Regions from separate parts of the Lysinibacillus sp. NPDC086135 genome, predicted to be linked through region 3. Evidence: riboswitches for the same ligand, from Rfam matches in the RefSeq annotation. Region 3 holds a riboswitch; each other region holds the start of a gene.
The links. Region 3 has a riboswitch for thiamine pyrophosphate ahead of thiM (hydroxyethylthiazole kinase). Riboswitches for the same ligand answer to the same signal wherever they lie in the genome.

Region 1 (4,706 bases), on a different contig from region 3:
TTAGCATGAAGTGTTTTTTAATTTAAAAGATTTTTATTGACAATCTATTAGCTAGTTTAGTTCAATAACTGATAATCAGTTGATTGGTGAAGTGTAGAACGATTGCAAATAGTGATAGATGACTGTGTGAGCTTATAAAGCAAGTTATGATGAGATTACGGTAGCACATCTTTTTGTTTGATTGGTGCTACAGAGCCATTTGTGTAGCTATAGGAGTGATAGAGAAAGCATAACAAAAGGACTTGTAGTAGTGTTACGCACAAGTCCCTAAGATTTAAGCGTGGTGGCAATTGGTTTGATTGTTAAAAGGAGATTATAGTCCTTGTTAACGTTTTAATTTTTCATTGATTTCTTCCAATAATAAAGATTGCCTTTTTAATTGCTTAGTTGTACTGATAGCAAACCAAAGGAAAAAAATAAATGGAATAAGAGAAAATAATAACCCGAAAATCGAGAAAGCACTAAATAAAATATCTCCTGAATTAAAACTGTTCATATCTTCTGTATAATAACTATTCAAAACTCAAATCCTCCCACTTTTTTTACTAACTTAAAATTTTTTCTATATCGAAATTGTAACATAGCAGAGTTTGGGTTGGTAGAGAAATGGTAAATGTGCAACAAATGAGATTGACAGCTACAAGAACTGAGTAACAAGTACCTAAGCAGAGTTGAACGAGCCTTTAACGAACCTGTGAGTGTGGTTAGTGGAGCAGAGGGAAACAGTTCTAATTGTTGCTATAGAGCCATGTGTGAAGCTACAGGAGAGGTTGTGAAAGCATAACAAAAGGACTTGTGCGTATGGGATTCAATCATACACGCAAGTCCTATTCTTATTGAAGGAAAGCACTACGTTAGCTTAATGAGAAATGTGTGAGGTTAGTCCTAATTTATCAATGAGAAAATTACCTTGTTCTATTTTAAACGTTTTCTTTTCAACACTAAATTCCCATCCATTTTCAATCGCATATCTAATTAAACGTTCACAATTGCTTGGCTTATGTGGGATGAAGTTCCAGCTACCTTCCCATGTAAACAAGACTTCAAAATATGATGTTTTTGATGAATAGACTTTAAAATTCACAAATTTGTTACTAGGGATCTCATTAATAACGCAGTGGAATTGAAAACCATCTACAATTATCTCTTTAGTTCTTTTGCAGAATTCCTTCCCCATTAGACCCTCCTGAATACGGCGTTTTTTCAAGCATGACGAGGCACACATTGGAAGTAAACTGCTCCGTTCGTTGAATAGCAACAATCTTTGCGAAAACAGCCAAAACAAAAGCCCTTCACTCATGTGAAGGGCATAATAGTTATGATTTTCGTTGCATTAATTGAGGTGCTGCCGTAAATAGCAGAACACCGACAATCGCTGTTAAAATCGTTGCTGGTAGCATATATGTTCCATTATAGATGATTGAATAAATCCACGCATTTTGATCGCCTGCATACTCTGCGAAAAATACAGCGCCACCAATGGTATGTGCTGCATAGCGTAAAAAACCTGCTAATACAGTTCCTAAAATAATATAAATCGCCATTTTCTTTTTGTTTAAATTTTTTGCAGCCTCAAGCACCGGTCGACGTACAACGGCCGCTAAGCCCACTACTGTAAAGGCAACACCATAATCAAGTGTTCCTTGTAGCCAATGCACAATTGTAGCACCAAACATTGTTTGCATTACACCAATGAGTAAACCGGTTGTCATGCCTGGAATAAGGCCCCAGCGGAATGCTATTAAAATTATTGGTACCATCACTAGACTAACAGAGCCGCCTTGTGCCCATACTTTAAAGGAAACCTGATCGAGCACAAGGCCAATCGCAGCGAATATCGCAATCTCCACAAGCATTAACAGTTTTTTATTGTCCATAATATTCTCTCCTTTGTTCCGATGTAGGATACAAGAGCAGGAATAGAAATCAGTTGGCAAATATGTCCCTATCTGGCATCAAAAAAATAAAAAACGATGCCAGGACAGAGCCTCACATCGTAAAAGTGTCGGTTTCTATCCACAATCCCTACGCAAGTGTTAACTTACAGGTTCGAAGAGTCAAGGCATTACGTGCCCAGTCTCAGCTGACATCATCAGCTCCCCTTGTGGTCGTACATCTTAATTTTATTGAACAACCTCATTGTACGCAAACACTGTTATGATTACAACCTCTTCCACATTTTTTTTTTTGAAACTTTATCGTTTTTCATGCGTAAATATTAAAAAAGGAGGTACTACTATGGAGAACCAAAAAATTTTATCTGCCTTTAGTTATCTCAGTATTTTATTCGCACCCTTTATTGTGCCATTAGTCGTTTACTTTGTGACAAAAGATAGCGACGTAAAGAGGCACTCTATTCGAGCACTAATATCACATTTAATCCCAGTCGCATTCGGAATAATTTTCTTTGCAGTCTTTATTTTCTCAACTTTATCATTCAACACTAATTTTGATCTAAATTCAGATAGTAATAATTTCCTTATCATTTGGTTTGTTTCATTCGCAATTTATATTCTCGTTTCATTAGGAGTCGTTATTTGGAATATTATTCAAGCTGTTCGGGTGATCCGATAAGTTTCATCTTAACCTCTCCTTGAACACATAGTACTTAAGGGGCTGTTATTTGTGAAAGTATCTAAAGTTGTTAAAACCGCTGTAAAATTAGCACCTATCGTTATCCCAATTGTCAAAAAAGTAATCGCTGCAAAAAAAGGAACAAATCCTAACGTAACTAAAAAAAAATAACAAAGAGGCGTATTTCCAAAAACGGAGATACGCCTCTTTGTTATTTCACTTCAAAATATGTTTGACTATGACCGTTCATTGCTTTTTCAACATGCAACACAGCAGGCATTGTAGCTTTTAACTCCGCAACGTGAGAAATGACTCCAATCATACGTCCGGAATCTTGTAAATCAATAAGCGTATCAATCGCCTTATTTAATGCTTCTTCATCGAGAGAACCGAAGCCCTCATCAATAAACATCGTTTCAATACGGATATTACCTTGAAAGCTTTGAATGACATCTGCCATCCCAAGGGCAAGACTTAAAGACGCATTAAACTTTTCTCCCCCTGATAATGTTTTCACATCTCGTAATTGATCTGTATAAGCATCATACACATCTAGTCCTAGCCCACTTTGCTTGGCATGCTTTTCTAAGCGATCTGAACGTCGTAGCTCAAATTGACCGTTGGATAAATGATAAAGTCGAATATTTGCCGCCTCTGTTATTTTATCTAAATAATTGATTTGAATATAACGCTCAAAAGACAGCTTTTTCACATTCTGTCCATTTAACATTGCATAGAGCTCCTTTACTCGCCCCGCTTCTTTTTCAAGTAAATGAATCTCCTGTTCGGTCTCCTCAACTTTTTTGATAAAGTCTGCACAAGCCTTCGCAAATCCTTCCATTTGTTGCAATACTTTAAAAGCTTCCTCATATGTGACACGAAGCATCTCTAACTTTTCTTCCATGGTCGTTAAATCTTGCTTCTCTTGCCCTTTAAGATGCTTCTCTCCCTCAGTAATTTGTACTTGTAATGTGTGGATTTGTAGTGCATATTCATTGCAAGATTTCCGTAAAGCTTCTATTTGCAACGCGCTACGCTTCCCAGTAGCAAATTCATCATAGCTTTCAAAGCCTGCTTCCTTCATACTCACTGAAAATTGCTCGCGCTTTTCATCCATTTTCAGCTTTAATTCCTCAAAAGCCTGTTTCGCTATTTCTGCGGTCATTCTAGCATTATTTGCGGCTTCCTTGGCAGATTGCAAACTTTGTTGGCTACTATTCCACGCAGTTTGTAATGCAAGTTTTTGTGATCCTATATGAGCGATTGCCTGTTGCAATGCTTGTAGCGTCGTAAGATTTTCTGGAATATGCTTTTGCTGCTCTTCTACAATTGCTTGTTGTTTAGTCAATTCCTTCGTCTTCTCAACTAAATATTGCTCAAGTTTTATTTGCTTTTCTTGTAACTGCTCCATTCGTGCACGATGATCCTTTTGTTGCATACGTACATCAGATAATTGATGGCTCACTACTTTTAAGATCGTTATTTGTTGCTCTACGTTTTGCAAAGAAGCTACAATTTGTGCTTGATTCGATTGATCAATCTCATTCGTGTCTAACTGTTCTAGCGCCTCTTGTAGAAGATGCTTTGTAGAATTCAATAAAGCTTCTTTCTCTAAAAACTTGCGCTCATCAGTACTAGCCTTTGCTCGTAAAGCCTCCACCTCTGCTAATTCAATCATCTCTAATTGCTCACGATGTGTTTCGAGGTGTGTTGTACTACCACACACTGGACAAGGCTTTCCGTCCTTAAGTTGCTGTGCTAAAATACTTGCTTGACTCGCAATCCATTGTTGCTCCAACTTTTGAAGAGCCTGCTTACTTTCTTGATAATGGACATTAGTAGTGGCTACATCCTGCTCCGCTGTTGCAACTGCTCTCGTATATTTTTCAACTTGCGCTAGTAATGATACTTGCTCTTTTAACTTAGGTAGCTGTTCTAAATAACTTTCATATGGCTCAAGTTGTTTTTCATATTGTTCAATTGTTTTTGTTAATTGCTGAACTTGCATTTGTCCTGTTTCTACGATTTTACTATTATCGTCTACAGCTAGCTTTGCTGTTGCAACATATTGTTCAGCTATTTGCATTTGCTGCAGATTATTCTCATACGTCTCGAACGTCGGTAATAATGCT
Region 2 (4,706 bases), on a different contig from region 3:
GACTTTATTTAAAGGGCGTTGTTTCCTATCCAAGATCTGATTCACAATTTTTAACGAATGAAGAAGCAAAAACACTACCAAAGATACTAGAGCATTTAAGTAAAATTGATAAATACAAAAGTCTTCTTCCGCCACCGACAAGTTCAATTATGAATAATAAAAGATATGTGAATGAAAAAAAAGTAACCGATCACCATGCAATTATTGTTACCGAGCAAATACCAGACGTAGCAAAGCTAAGTACAGAAGAAGAAAAAATTTATGATTTAATTGCAAGACAAGTCATTGCAGCACATTACAACAATGCCATATTTTCTTACACAACGATTCATTCACTTGTTGATAAACGTGCAGAATTCATCTCTAAGGGTAAAGTGCTAATGGAAGAAGGTTGGCGTAAGGTTATTTATCATTCTAAAGATAACTCACCTACAGACAAAGATGAACTGCTCCCCCTATTACATGAAAATGAGCAAGGTATCGTTGCGAAAGCGAACGTAAAAAAAGGTGAAACCCAGCCACCAAATCGTTTTTCTGAAGGAAATTTGATTACCGTAATGAAAACAGCGGGTAAACATTTAGAAGATGCGGAATTAGAAAAGGTCCTATCGAAAACGGAAGGATTAGGTACTGAAGCTACACGCGCTGGAATTATTGGTACATTAAAAGATCGAAACTATATTGAAGTTAAGAAAAACCAAGTCTTCGCAACGGCTAAAGGAATGTTACTCATTGAGGCACTAGGTGAAAGTATCTTAACGTCCCCTTCCATGACAGCCAAATGGGAGCAACGACTATCTGAAATAGGTGAAGGCAACGCTTCTCCTACAGCATTTATGGAACAAGTAAAAAAGCTTGCTGACAAATTGATTTCAGATGCTAACAAGCGTGAAAAGGAATGGGCATTTAATCAAAATGCAGTCGATAAAATCACTGCAAATAATCCGTATAATAAAAAATATAATAAAAGAAAAACAGTTGTTGGGAAATGTATCCTTTGCGAAGGGTCAATCATAGATCATGGCATTTTTTACGGCTGTTCAAATTATAAAACAGCTAATTGTAAATTCTCGGTTTCAAAGAAACTTTTAAGAAAAACTATTTCACAATCGAATATAAAAAAACTCTTGGCAGCTGGTGAAACAGACTTGATAAAAGGATTTCAAAAAGGCGAGAAATCTTTTAATGCCCACCTTATTTGGGATGAAAAAGAACGTAAGATTACTTTTAAATTTCCACAATAACTAACAATTCTACTTTCGACATATCGTTGAATGACCCGACCTTTCTTATAAAATCACTGATTCTCAAAAGCTTTATATATCAGTATCTTGCTGTTTGCTAACTATCTTTAAAAATCATTAAAGGTAAAAGAAAATCTTTAATAATCTTTCTTCGGTCGGTTTTTAGTCGGTTAAGTCGGTCTCCTTTTAAACAATATGACCACCCATCACGGAGTGGTCTTTTTCTATTAAACAACCTTATCAATCGCTCTAAGTATCTCTAAAAATAATGGTGACATCTGAATTAATACATACCCTAATCCAGCGAGAGTCTCTCGGTATTAGCTATCTTTTAAAATAGATCAAGATTATGTTCGCGATAAATGATAAATGCTAATCCATTTCCTCTAAATACAATATTCTTCTCAAGTATAAAGAAGAATACATCAAGATGATCCGAATCAGCTAATTTAATGAGAGCAATTAACATAGAATACTCATCAACGTTGATTAAATTAAGTTCTTCACGATTTTCCGGTATTATTTCATTCCATTCTCTTTCGTAAAATTTATTATACATTGTATCTTTATACAAAGTTTCTGGTACATCATAAGAAGGATAAAATTCAGTTGATCCTAACCATATCATTTCAAAAATTTCTCGAATTTTTCTAATCCTTTAAAATAAAAATAATAATTTCGAGTTTCTTGTTGGAAATCTATACTTTCTAATTTATCAAAGAAAACTTCAACATGACTAAACTTCCCATTAAATGGAACCCCTAGTAATCTATTCACTTTAGTTCTTAATGATTGACATCTTTATGAATAGTGCTAATATTGAAAATAAATCGAATAAAATATATAACTTATCCGCTAGGGGTGCCTTTGTAAAGGCTGAGATTGAAGTGTGACTTCGGGACTCTATGAACCTGACCTGGTTAATGCCAGCGTAGGGAAGTGGTGTACGGAAATTTGTCCTTTTCATCTCCAGCCACTTTCTTTACCAAAAAGAAAGTGGCTTTTTTGCATCCTACATTTGGAAGGCGGATAAGTCTTAAAGAGGTGACCCCCATTACCCTATTATCAAAAGCGATTCATCTCATTTCTAATGGAAAAATGCCAATGGAACAACTAAGTGAAATCTTAGCAGACATCCATCCATATGCCGACGCTATCCATTTGCGTGAAAAACAAATGACGGCAAAAGAATTATATGAAGCAGTCAACCTGCTTTCCCGAGTTGGCGTTCCGTTATCCAAAATAATCATCAATGACCGGGTGGATGTTGCCGTTATTACAGGTGCGAAAGGAGTCCAACTAGCCTATCATAGTTTGGATGCATCTATGATTAAAACCAACTTTCCTCAATTGACGGTTGGTTGCTCCATTCACTCGGTCGAAGAAGGAAAAAAGGTTCAACGCTTGGGAGCCGACTATGTGATATATGGTCATATTTTTTCTACCCAATCAAAACCAGGATTGGAACCAAGGGGTTTAGAGGAATTAAAAAAGCTTACTGGTTCACTAGATATTCCTGTTATTGCAATCGGCGGTATTGCTCCTGAAAATACTAAACAGGTGATAAACAGCGGGGCCGACGGTATTGCTATGATGTCGGGCGTTTTAAACGCCGATGATCCATTAGCTGCAATAAAAGGCTACCAAAAAGAAGTTAAAATGGAGATGTGTTGAGTGAAAAATACATTTGATGTTGCCATTATCGGGGGAGGAATTAATGGCTCTTCCATTGCCTATCAACTTTCTAAACTAGGAAAAAAAGTCGTCATTCTTGAAAAAGGAACTTTGGCCTGCGAAGCCTCCAGTGCAGCAGCAGGTATGCTGGCAGCACAAGCGGAAATTGAACACGACGGTCCATTTTTCCAATTGGCATTAAAAAGCCAGGCGATGTTCCCCTCCATCACCAACGAATTACTAGAATATACGGGGATCGATATCGAATTTGTGAATAAAGGCATGTTAAAAATTGCAGAAACGGATGAATTAGCTTCAGCGTTAAAAAGTCAGGTATTGTTCCAGCAGAACTGGAATTCCGGCATCCAATGGCTCGATGCAACACAAGTAAGAGAAATGGAGCCTGCATTAGCACCAACTGTTGTCGGTGCTATGTTCCTTCCAAATGACGGCCATGTTCAGCCTGCAAAATTATCACTTGCCTTCGCAAAAGCAGCAGAGCATTTTGGTACAGCAATCCGCGAAAATACAGAGGTCCTTTCTTTTATCTATGAAAACGGTGTTGTCAAAGGAGTATACACATCAGCGGGAGCCGTCTATTGTGAACAGGTCGTTGTCGCTACCGGCGCCTGGGCTGCCGATTTAATGAAAAATACGGGGATCAACATGACCGTTTATCCTGTGAAAGGAGAATGTTTTTCTGTAAAGCCGAATAAGCCAATCGTTCACAGGTCGATTTTTTCAGATAAACGCTGTTATTTTGTTCCTAAGCGGAATGGCGAAATTTACATTGGGGCCACAGTCGTGGAAAATACGTTTGATAAACAAGTAACGGCTGGAGGAATTTCTACCTTGATTGAACAAGCCGTTAAGCTGATTCCCCAGCTGAAAGATGCCCCGTGGGAACGGGTGTGGGCAGGATTAAGGCCGCAGACAGATGATGGGATTCCCTATATTGGCGAGCATCCTGATATTAAGGGGCTATTTGTAGCTACCGGACACTATCGAAACGGAATTCTATTAAGCCCACTTACTGGCAAACTCACAGCCCAGTTGCTTACAGGTCAAGTGGAAGATGAGCAGTTTCTTTCTGCGTTTCGCATTGATCGATCTCAAATATTGCTTAGTTAGGAGGACAGATCTTGGAAGTAATACTAAATGGAGAAAATTTGAAGTTGTCAGAGGAAATTGTGTACGTTTCGGATCTGCTCGAATATTACAAACTGCTAGATAAAGTAGTTGTAATTGAAGTAAATGGAGAGATCCTGAACAAAGTTGATCATCAGGAAACCCGGCTCTCTGACCGGGATCGCATTGAAATTGTACATTTTGTTGGAGGCGGATAATTATGTTAAAAATAGGTCCTTATTCATTTCAATCCCGTTTGCTGCTTGGAACAGGAAAATACCCTAATTTTGATATCCAAAAGCAGGCTGTTGCTGAATCGGAAGCAGAAGTCCTGACATTTGCCGTTCGGAGAATGAATATCTTTGAAGCGAACCAGCCAAATTTTTTAGAAAAGCTTGATACTAAAAAATATACTTTATTGCCAAATACAGCAGGAGCCAAAAACGCAGTCGAGGCCGTCCGCATTGCAAAGCTTGCGAAAGCATCCGGCCTTTGCGATATGATTAAAGTAGAGATTATTGGATGTGACAAAACATTGCTTCCTGACCCTATCGAAACGTTAAAAGCAACAGAAGAATTAATAAAGGAAGGGTTTATTGTTCTTCCGTACACATCAGATGATGTTGTTTTAGCCAGAAAGCTACAGGAATTAGGCTGCCA
Region 3 (4,706 bases):
ATAAGCTAACGAGCCGACTCAGAAGTCTTGAGTCGGCTTTTTTGTTCATTTCCTTCGTAGGCACAATTTACCTATAAAATTTTCGTATTAAAAATCTAATATCGCACATTCTATATTCACAAGGAGGTGAGAGACATGACTTCAACAAATCGCAGTTCAAACAAACTTGCTGTACCTGGTGTAGAGTACGCTCTAGATCAAATGAAATACGAAATTGCACAAGAATTTGGTGTTCAATTAGGAGCTGACGCTTCAGCTCGTGCTAACGGTTCCGTTGGCGGTGAAATCACTAAACGTCTTGTACAAATGGCAGAATCACAATTAAAAGGTATGCCAAACAACAACCTATAATTGCATAATCAGCAATTATTAAAATTAAAACCAGTGACCGTAAAAGGCACTGGTTTTAGTTTGTTTAAATTTTTTATTTTTATCCTGTATTAACGGACTGTATCAAAAGAGAAGCGAGTTGTTCCTATTTCAATTCAATGAGAGCAAAGAAATAGGTGAGGCTAACTGCCCGTAAAAAACCGATTGGTGAAAACTAATAAAAGTTTCACCTTTATCCTACAAATGATTTAAATGTAGAGACTGTATTTGCAATATCCTCACTTTGGCAAATTGCAGAAATAACTGCTATCCCATCAGCACCTGCTTTAAATACCATAGGAGCATTTGAACAGTTTATGCCTCCAATTGCAACGATAGGGAGATCCGGATATTGCATCCGAGCTTGTTGTAAAAAATTAGTTCCACTAGGTGGATTGGCGTCACTTTTAGAAGTGGTTGAAAAAATCGGACCAATTCCTACATAATCAGCACCATATTGTAGAGCAGTTTGTAATTCAGCTTGTGAATGAACAGAAACACCTAAAATCATGTTGCCAATTTTATTACGCACCATCGACACAGGAAAATCCTCTTGCCCAATATGAACACCGTCTGCTCTAAGATTTATAGCCAGCTCGACATCATCGTTGACGATAAACGGAACATGATATTGTTGACAGAGCTTTTGACATTTACGAGCAAAATCTTCATAGGCTTGCCCAGTTAGTGTATTTGGTCCTTTTTCACGATATTGAAACATCGTAATTCCAGATTGCAGAGCTTTCTCTAAAACGTTTAATGGCTCGTGTTTGAAAACATTACTTGTACCCATTATAAAATATAGCTGTAGATCGTCATGTTTCATGAATGATCACCTCGCAGGAATTCTTCAAGTTTTGATAAGCAAAATGATTGGTAGGACCATGTCCATTACCAATAGATAAATCATGAGTTATTGCTAATTGAATAAATTTTTTAGCTTCCTCAATCGCATCTTCTAAAGTTAGTCCACGACCAAGAAAAGCAGTTAATGCAGCGGAAAACGTACAGCCTGTACCATGCGTATTTTTGGTTGCAATACGAGTGGACTGCATGGAAAATGACCGACCATCTTGGAAAAATACATAATCAGTAGCATAACATTTATCCTCTAAATGACCGCCTTTAATAATGACGCATTGAATGCCCATTTGTAATAAGACCTTAGCTGCTTCTTTAATATCTGTTAAAGAATTGATTTTCCTTCCAGAAAGGGTTTCTGCCTCTGGAATGTTCGGTGTTACCACTGTTGCTATAGGTAGCAAACAACTGCGTAATGCCTCAATTGCTTCTTGCTGTAATAAGCTTTCGCCACCTTTTGCAATCATGACAGGATCTACTATAAGCGGACTATTTATTTCAGTTAAAATCCGTGCAATTGATTGAATAATTTCCGAGGAAAACAGCATTCCGGTTTTAATAGCACTTATTGAAAAATCCTCGACAAGCGCTTGGAGTTGTTTTTCGACAAAACTAACTTCAATTGGTAAGACATCCGATACCCCGAGTGTATTCTGGGCGGTTAAAGCTGTAATAACAGACGTTCCAAACACCTTTAATTCCTGGAATGTTTTTAAATCAGCCTGTATCCCTGCACCGCCACCACTATCAGAGCCAGCAATTGTCGTTACAATATGCATCATTGTTCACCACCCTTGGAGAGGCGGTGTAGTTCGTTCAATACTGCAATTTGAAAATCGCCAATATATGGGGTAGAAGAAGCAGCTTGCTCTGCCACTTTTTTATAAAGCGATAATGTTTCTATTAATTGGTCAAATGGCTTATTTCCTACGAGGTAGGAAGCACAACAAATGGCACTCAATAAGCAACCTGTTCCAGTGACTTCTGTCATTTGTGAATTTCCACCTGTAACCCATTGCTGATGTTCGCCATCAGTAATAAAATCCTTTTCACCGGTCACAATAACAATACAATTGTAAAGTTGAGCTACTTTTTGTGCCTCAACTTCTAAAGAAATTGAACCACTACCACTATCTACGCCTTTTTGTTGCCATTCTACATCGGCTATTGCTGCAAGCTCTCCGACATTACAACGAATAGCAGCAAAATTTATTTCCTTGAGTAATTGTTGTACCGTTTGTTTCCGGTAAGTTGTTGCACCTGCAGCAACAGGATCTAAAACAACGGGAATGCCAAGAGCATTTGCTGTTTTTCCTGCAAGTAACATTGATTCTTTCATTCGCTCATTAAGGGTACCGATATTTATTAATAAGCCTGAGGCAATTGCGACCATTTCTTCAACTTCATGACTGTCATCTGCCATAACTGGTGAAGCGCCTATAGCTAATAAGCCATTTGCTTGGAAATTAGCTACAACATAATTAGTGATGCAATGAATTAGTGGATTTTGTTTACGGATAGTATGAAATAACATTTTTAGTCCTCCTTGTTGGATGGACGTAAGCGTGCAAAAAAGGCTCTTTTTCGTGTAGAAAAAAACACGTAAAAGAGCCTTTCATCAGTAAATAGATGTGAATTGCTCCCTACGTCAGTATTAACTAACAGGTTCAAAGGGTCAGGTTTTACCTTCTCAACTCTAAATGAGTCCCCCTGCAATCATGCTTTTAGTTGACCAAAATGTACCATATTATTCATTCGTGTTCAATAGTTTTTTTCTTCATTGCGAAAACGGCACTAATGCTAAGTCGAAATGGATAGTACCAATACGTGACTGATGCCATATAGCAGAGCATGATAGTTGTCACGACTTTAATGAATTGGAGTGAATTCCATTGAAAATGATAAAAATTGAGTTTTATAATGAGCGTACAAAAGGGGGCATTTGCCATGAAAAGAGAAGATTTAATCGCACCAGAATGGTATAACATTTCAGATGAAATTGAAAAATATGCACAGGATTCTACTAAAAATGCATTATTAGTTTATAACGAAGATGAGGAAATTCAATATTTAACATATCGAGCTTTACTTGAAAAGGCAAATCAGGCAGCACATGTATTTACATCTCAAGGTTTAAAAAAAGGTGATGTTATTTTGGTCATGGTGCCAAGATCAGTTGAAGCGTATATCGTTTATATTGCTGCCTTAAAGGCAGGCTTAACCATTATACCTAGCTCAGAAATGCTAAGAACTAAGGATATTGAATATCGAATCAATCATGCCGATGCAAAAGGCGTTGTTGCATTTGAACCTTATATTGAACAATTCGATAATGTGGGAAATTTACAAGAAATACAGCAGTTTGTCATTGGTCATGCACATGAACCTTGGCAGCCATTGCTTGAAAAAATGCAACATCAACCGACGACTTACATAAGTTCTACACCGACTAAGAGTACAGACATTGCATTTTTAGCTTATACGAGTGGTACAACAGGCAATCCAAAGGCAGCGGTTCATACACATAGCTGGGGTTATGCGCACTTGCGAACTACTGCTCCAAATTGGTTAGGTGTACAAGAAGGTGACATTGTTTGGGCTACCGCAGCACCAGGTTGGCAAAAATGGATATGGAGTCCGTTTCTTGCTACTTTAGGAAGTGGTGCGACAGCATTTGTTTACAAAGGTCACTTCGATGCGGCAACATACCTTTCATTGCTTGAGAAATTCAATATTAATATTCTGTGTTGCACACCGACCGAATACAGATTTATGGCAGGTCTTGAAAATTTGCAAGACTTTAATTTAAGTACGATACGTCAGGCTGTGTCAGCCGGTGAACCTTTAAATAGTGAAGTGATAAAAGTATTTTCCGAGGTCTTTAATGTACAAGTACGAGATGGTTATGGACAAACAGAGAATACATTACTTGTTGGAACAATGGTAGGGATGGAGGCTAGAATGGGCTCAATGGGTAGACCTACTCCAGGTAATATGGTTGAAATTATTAATGATTTTGGAAATCCTACTGTAATTGGAGAAGTAGGAGATATTGCTGTGCACTGTGAATCACCCGCGTTATTTAAGAAATATTTAAACGATCCCGAACGTACAAATTTACAATTTAGGGGCGAATGGTATATTACAGGAGATCGTGCATATAAAGATGAAGATGGCTATTTTTGGTTTGAAGGACGTGGAGATGATGTCATTATTTCGTCTGGGTATACGATAGGTCCATTTGAGGTAGAAGATGCGTTATTGAAGCATCCAGCAGTAAAAGAAACGGCCGTAGTCGCGAGTCCGGATGAAATTCGTGGAAATCTCGTGAAGGCATTTGTTGTGCTCTCTGATGGAGTAGTTGGTGATGAAACGCTAATAAAAAAACTACAAAGCCATGTAAAAACTTTAACTGCCCCTTATAAATATCCTCGTGCTATTGAGTTTGTTACTGAGCTACCAAAGACTGCATCAGG

Region 1: another riboswitch for thiamine pyrophosphate. It lies ahead of thiT (energy-coupled thiamine transporter ThiT); the one in region 3 lies ahead of thiM (hydroxyethylthiazole kinase).
Region 2: another riboswitch for thiamine pyrophosphate. It lies ahead of tenI (thiazole tautomerase TenI); the one in region 3 lies ahead of thiM (hydroxyethylthiazole kinase).

Annotation. Positions count from the first base shown of each region.
Region 1 is NZ_JBIVCA010000018.1:41,071-45,776, forward strand. Features, by position in the region: gene ACIPKN_RS20505 (hypothetical protein) at 326-520, opposite strand; gene ACIPKN_RS20510 (hypothetical protein) at 860-1,177, opposite strand; gene thiT (energy-coupled thiamine transporter ThiT) at 1,317-1,877, opposite strand; TPP riboswitch at 2,005-2,113, opposite strand; gene ACIPKN_RS20520 (magnetosome magnetite crystal formation protein family) at 2,239-2,574, shown strand; gene ACIPKN_RS20525 (AAA family ATPase) at 2,786-4,706, opposite strand, start outside.
Region 2 is NZ_JBIVCA010000027.1:15,576-20,281, reverse strand. Features, by position in the region: gene ACIPKN_RS24335 (DNA topoisomerase III) at 1-1,244, shown strand, start outside; gene ACIPKN_RS24330 (hypothetical protein) at 1,576-1,872, opposite strand; TPP riboswitch at 2,092-2,199, shown strand; gene tenI (thiazole tautomerase TenI) at 2,199-2,918, shown strand; gene thiO (glycine oxidase ThiO) at 2,919-4,049, shown strand; gene thiS (sulfur carrier protein ThiS) at 4,061-4,264, shown strand; gene ACIPKN_RS24310 (thiazole synthase) at 4,267-4,706, shown strand, end outside.
Region 3 is NZ_JBIVCA010000001.1:113,992-118,697, forward strand. Features, by position in the region: gene ACIPKN_RS00480 (alpha/beta-type small acid-soluble spore protein) at 136-351, shown strand; gene thiE (thiamine phosphate synthase) at 563-1,195, opposite strand; gene thiD (bifunctional hydroxymethylpyrimidine kinase/phosphomethylpyrimidine kinase) at 1,185-2,009, opposite strand; gene thiM (hydroxyethylthiazole kinase) at 2,009-2,764, opposite strand; TPP riboswitch at 2,854-2,952, opposite strand; gene mbcS (acyl-CoA synthetase MbcS) at 3,178-4,706, shown strand, end outside.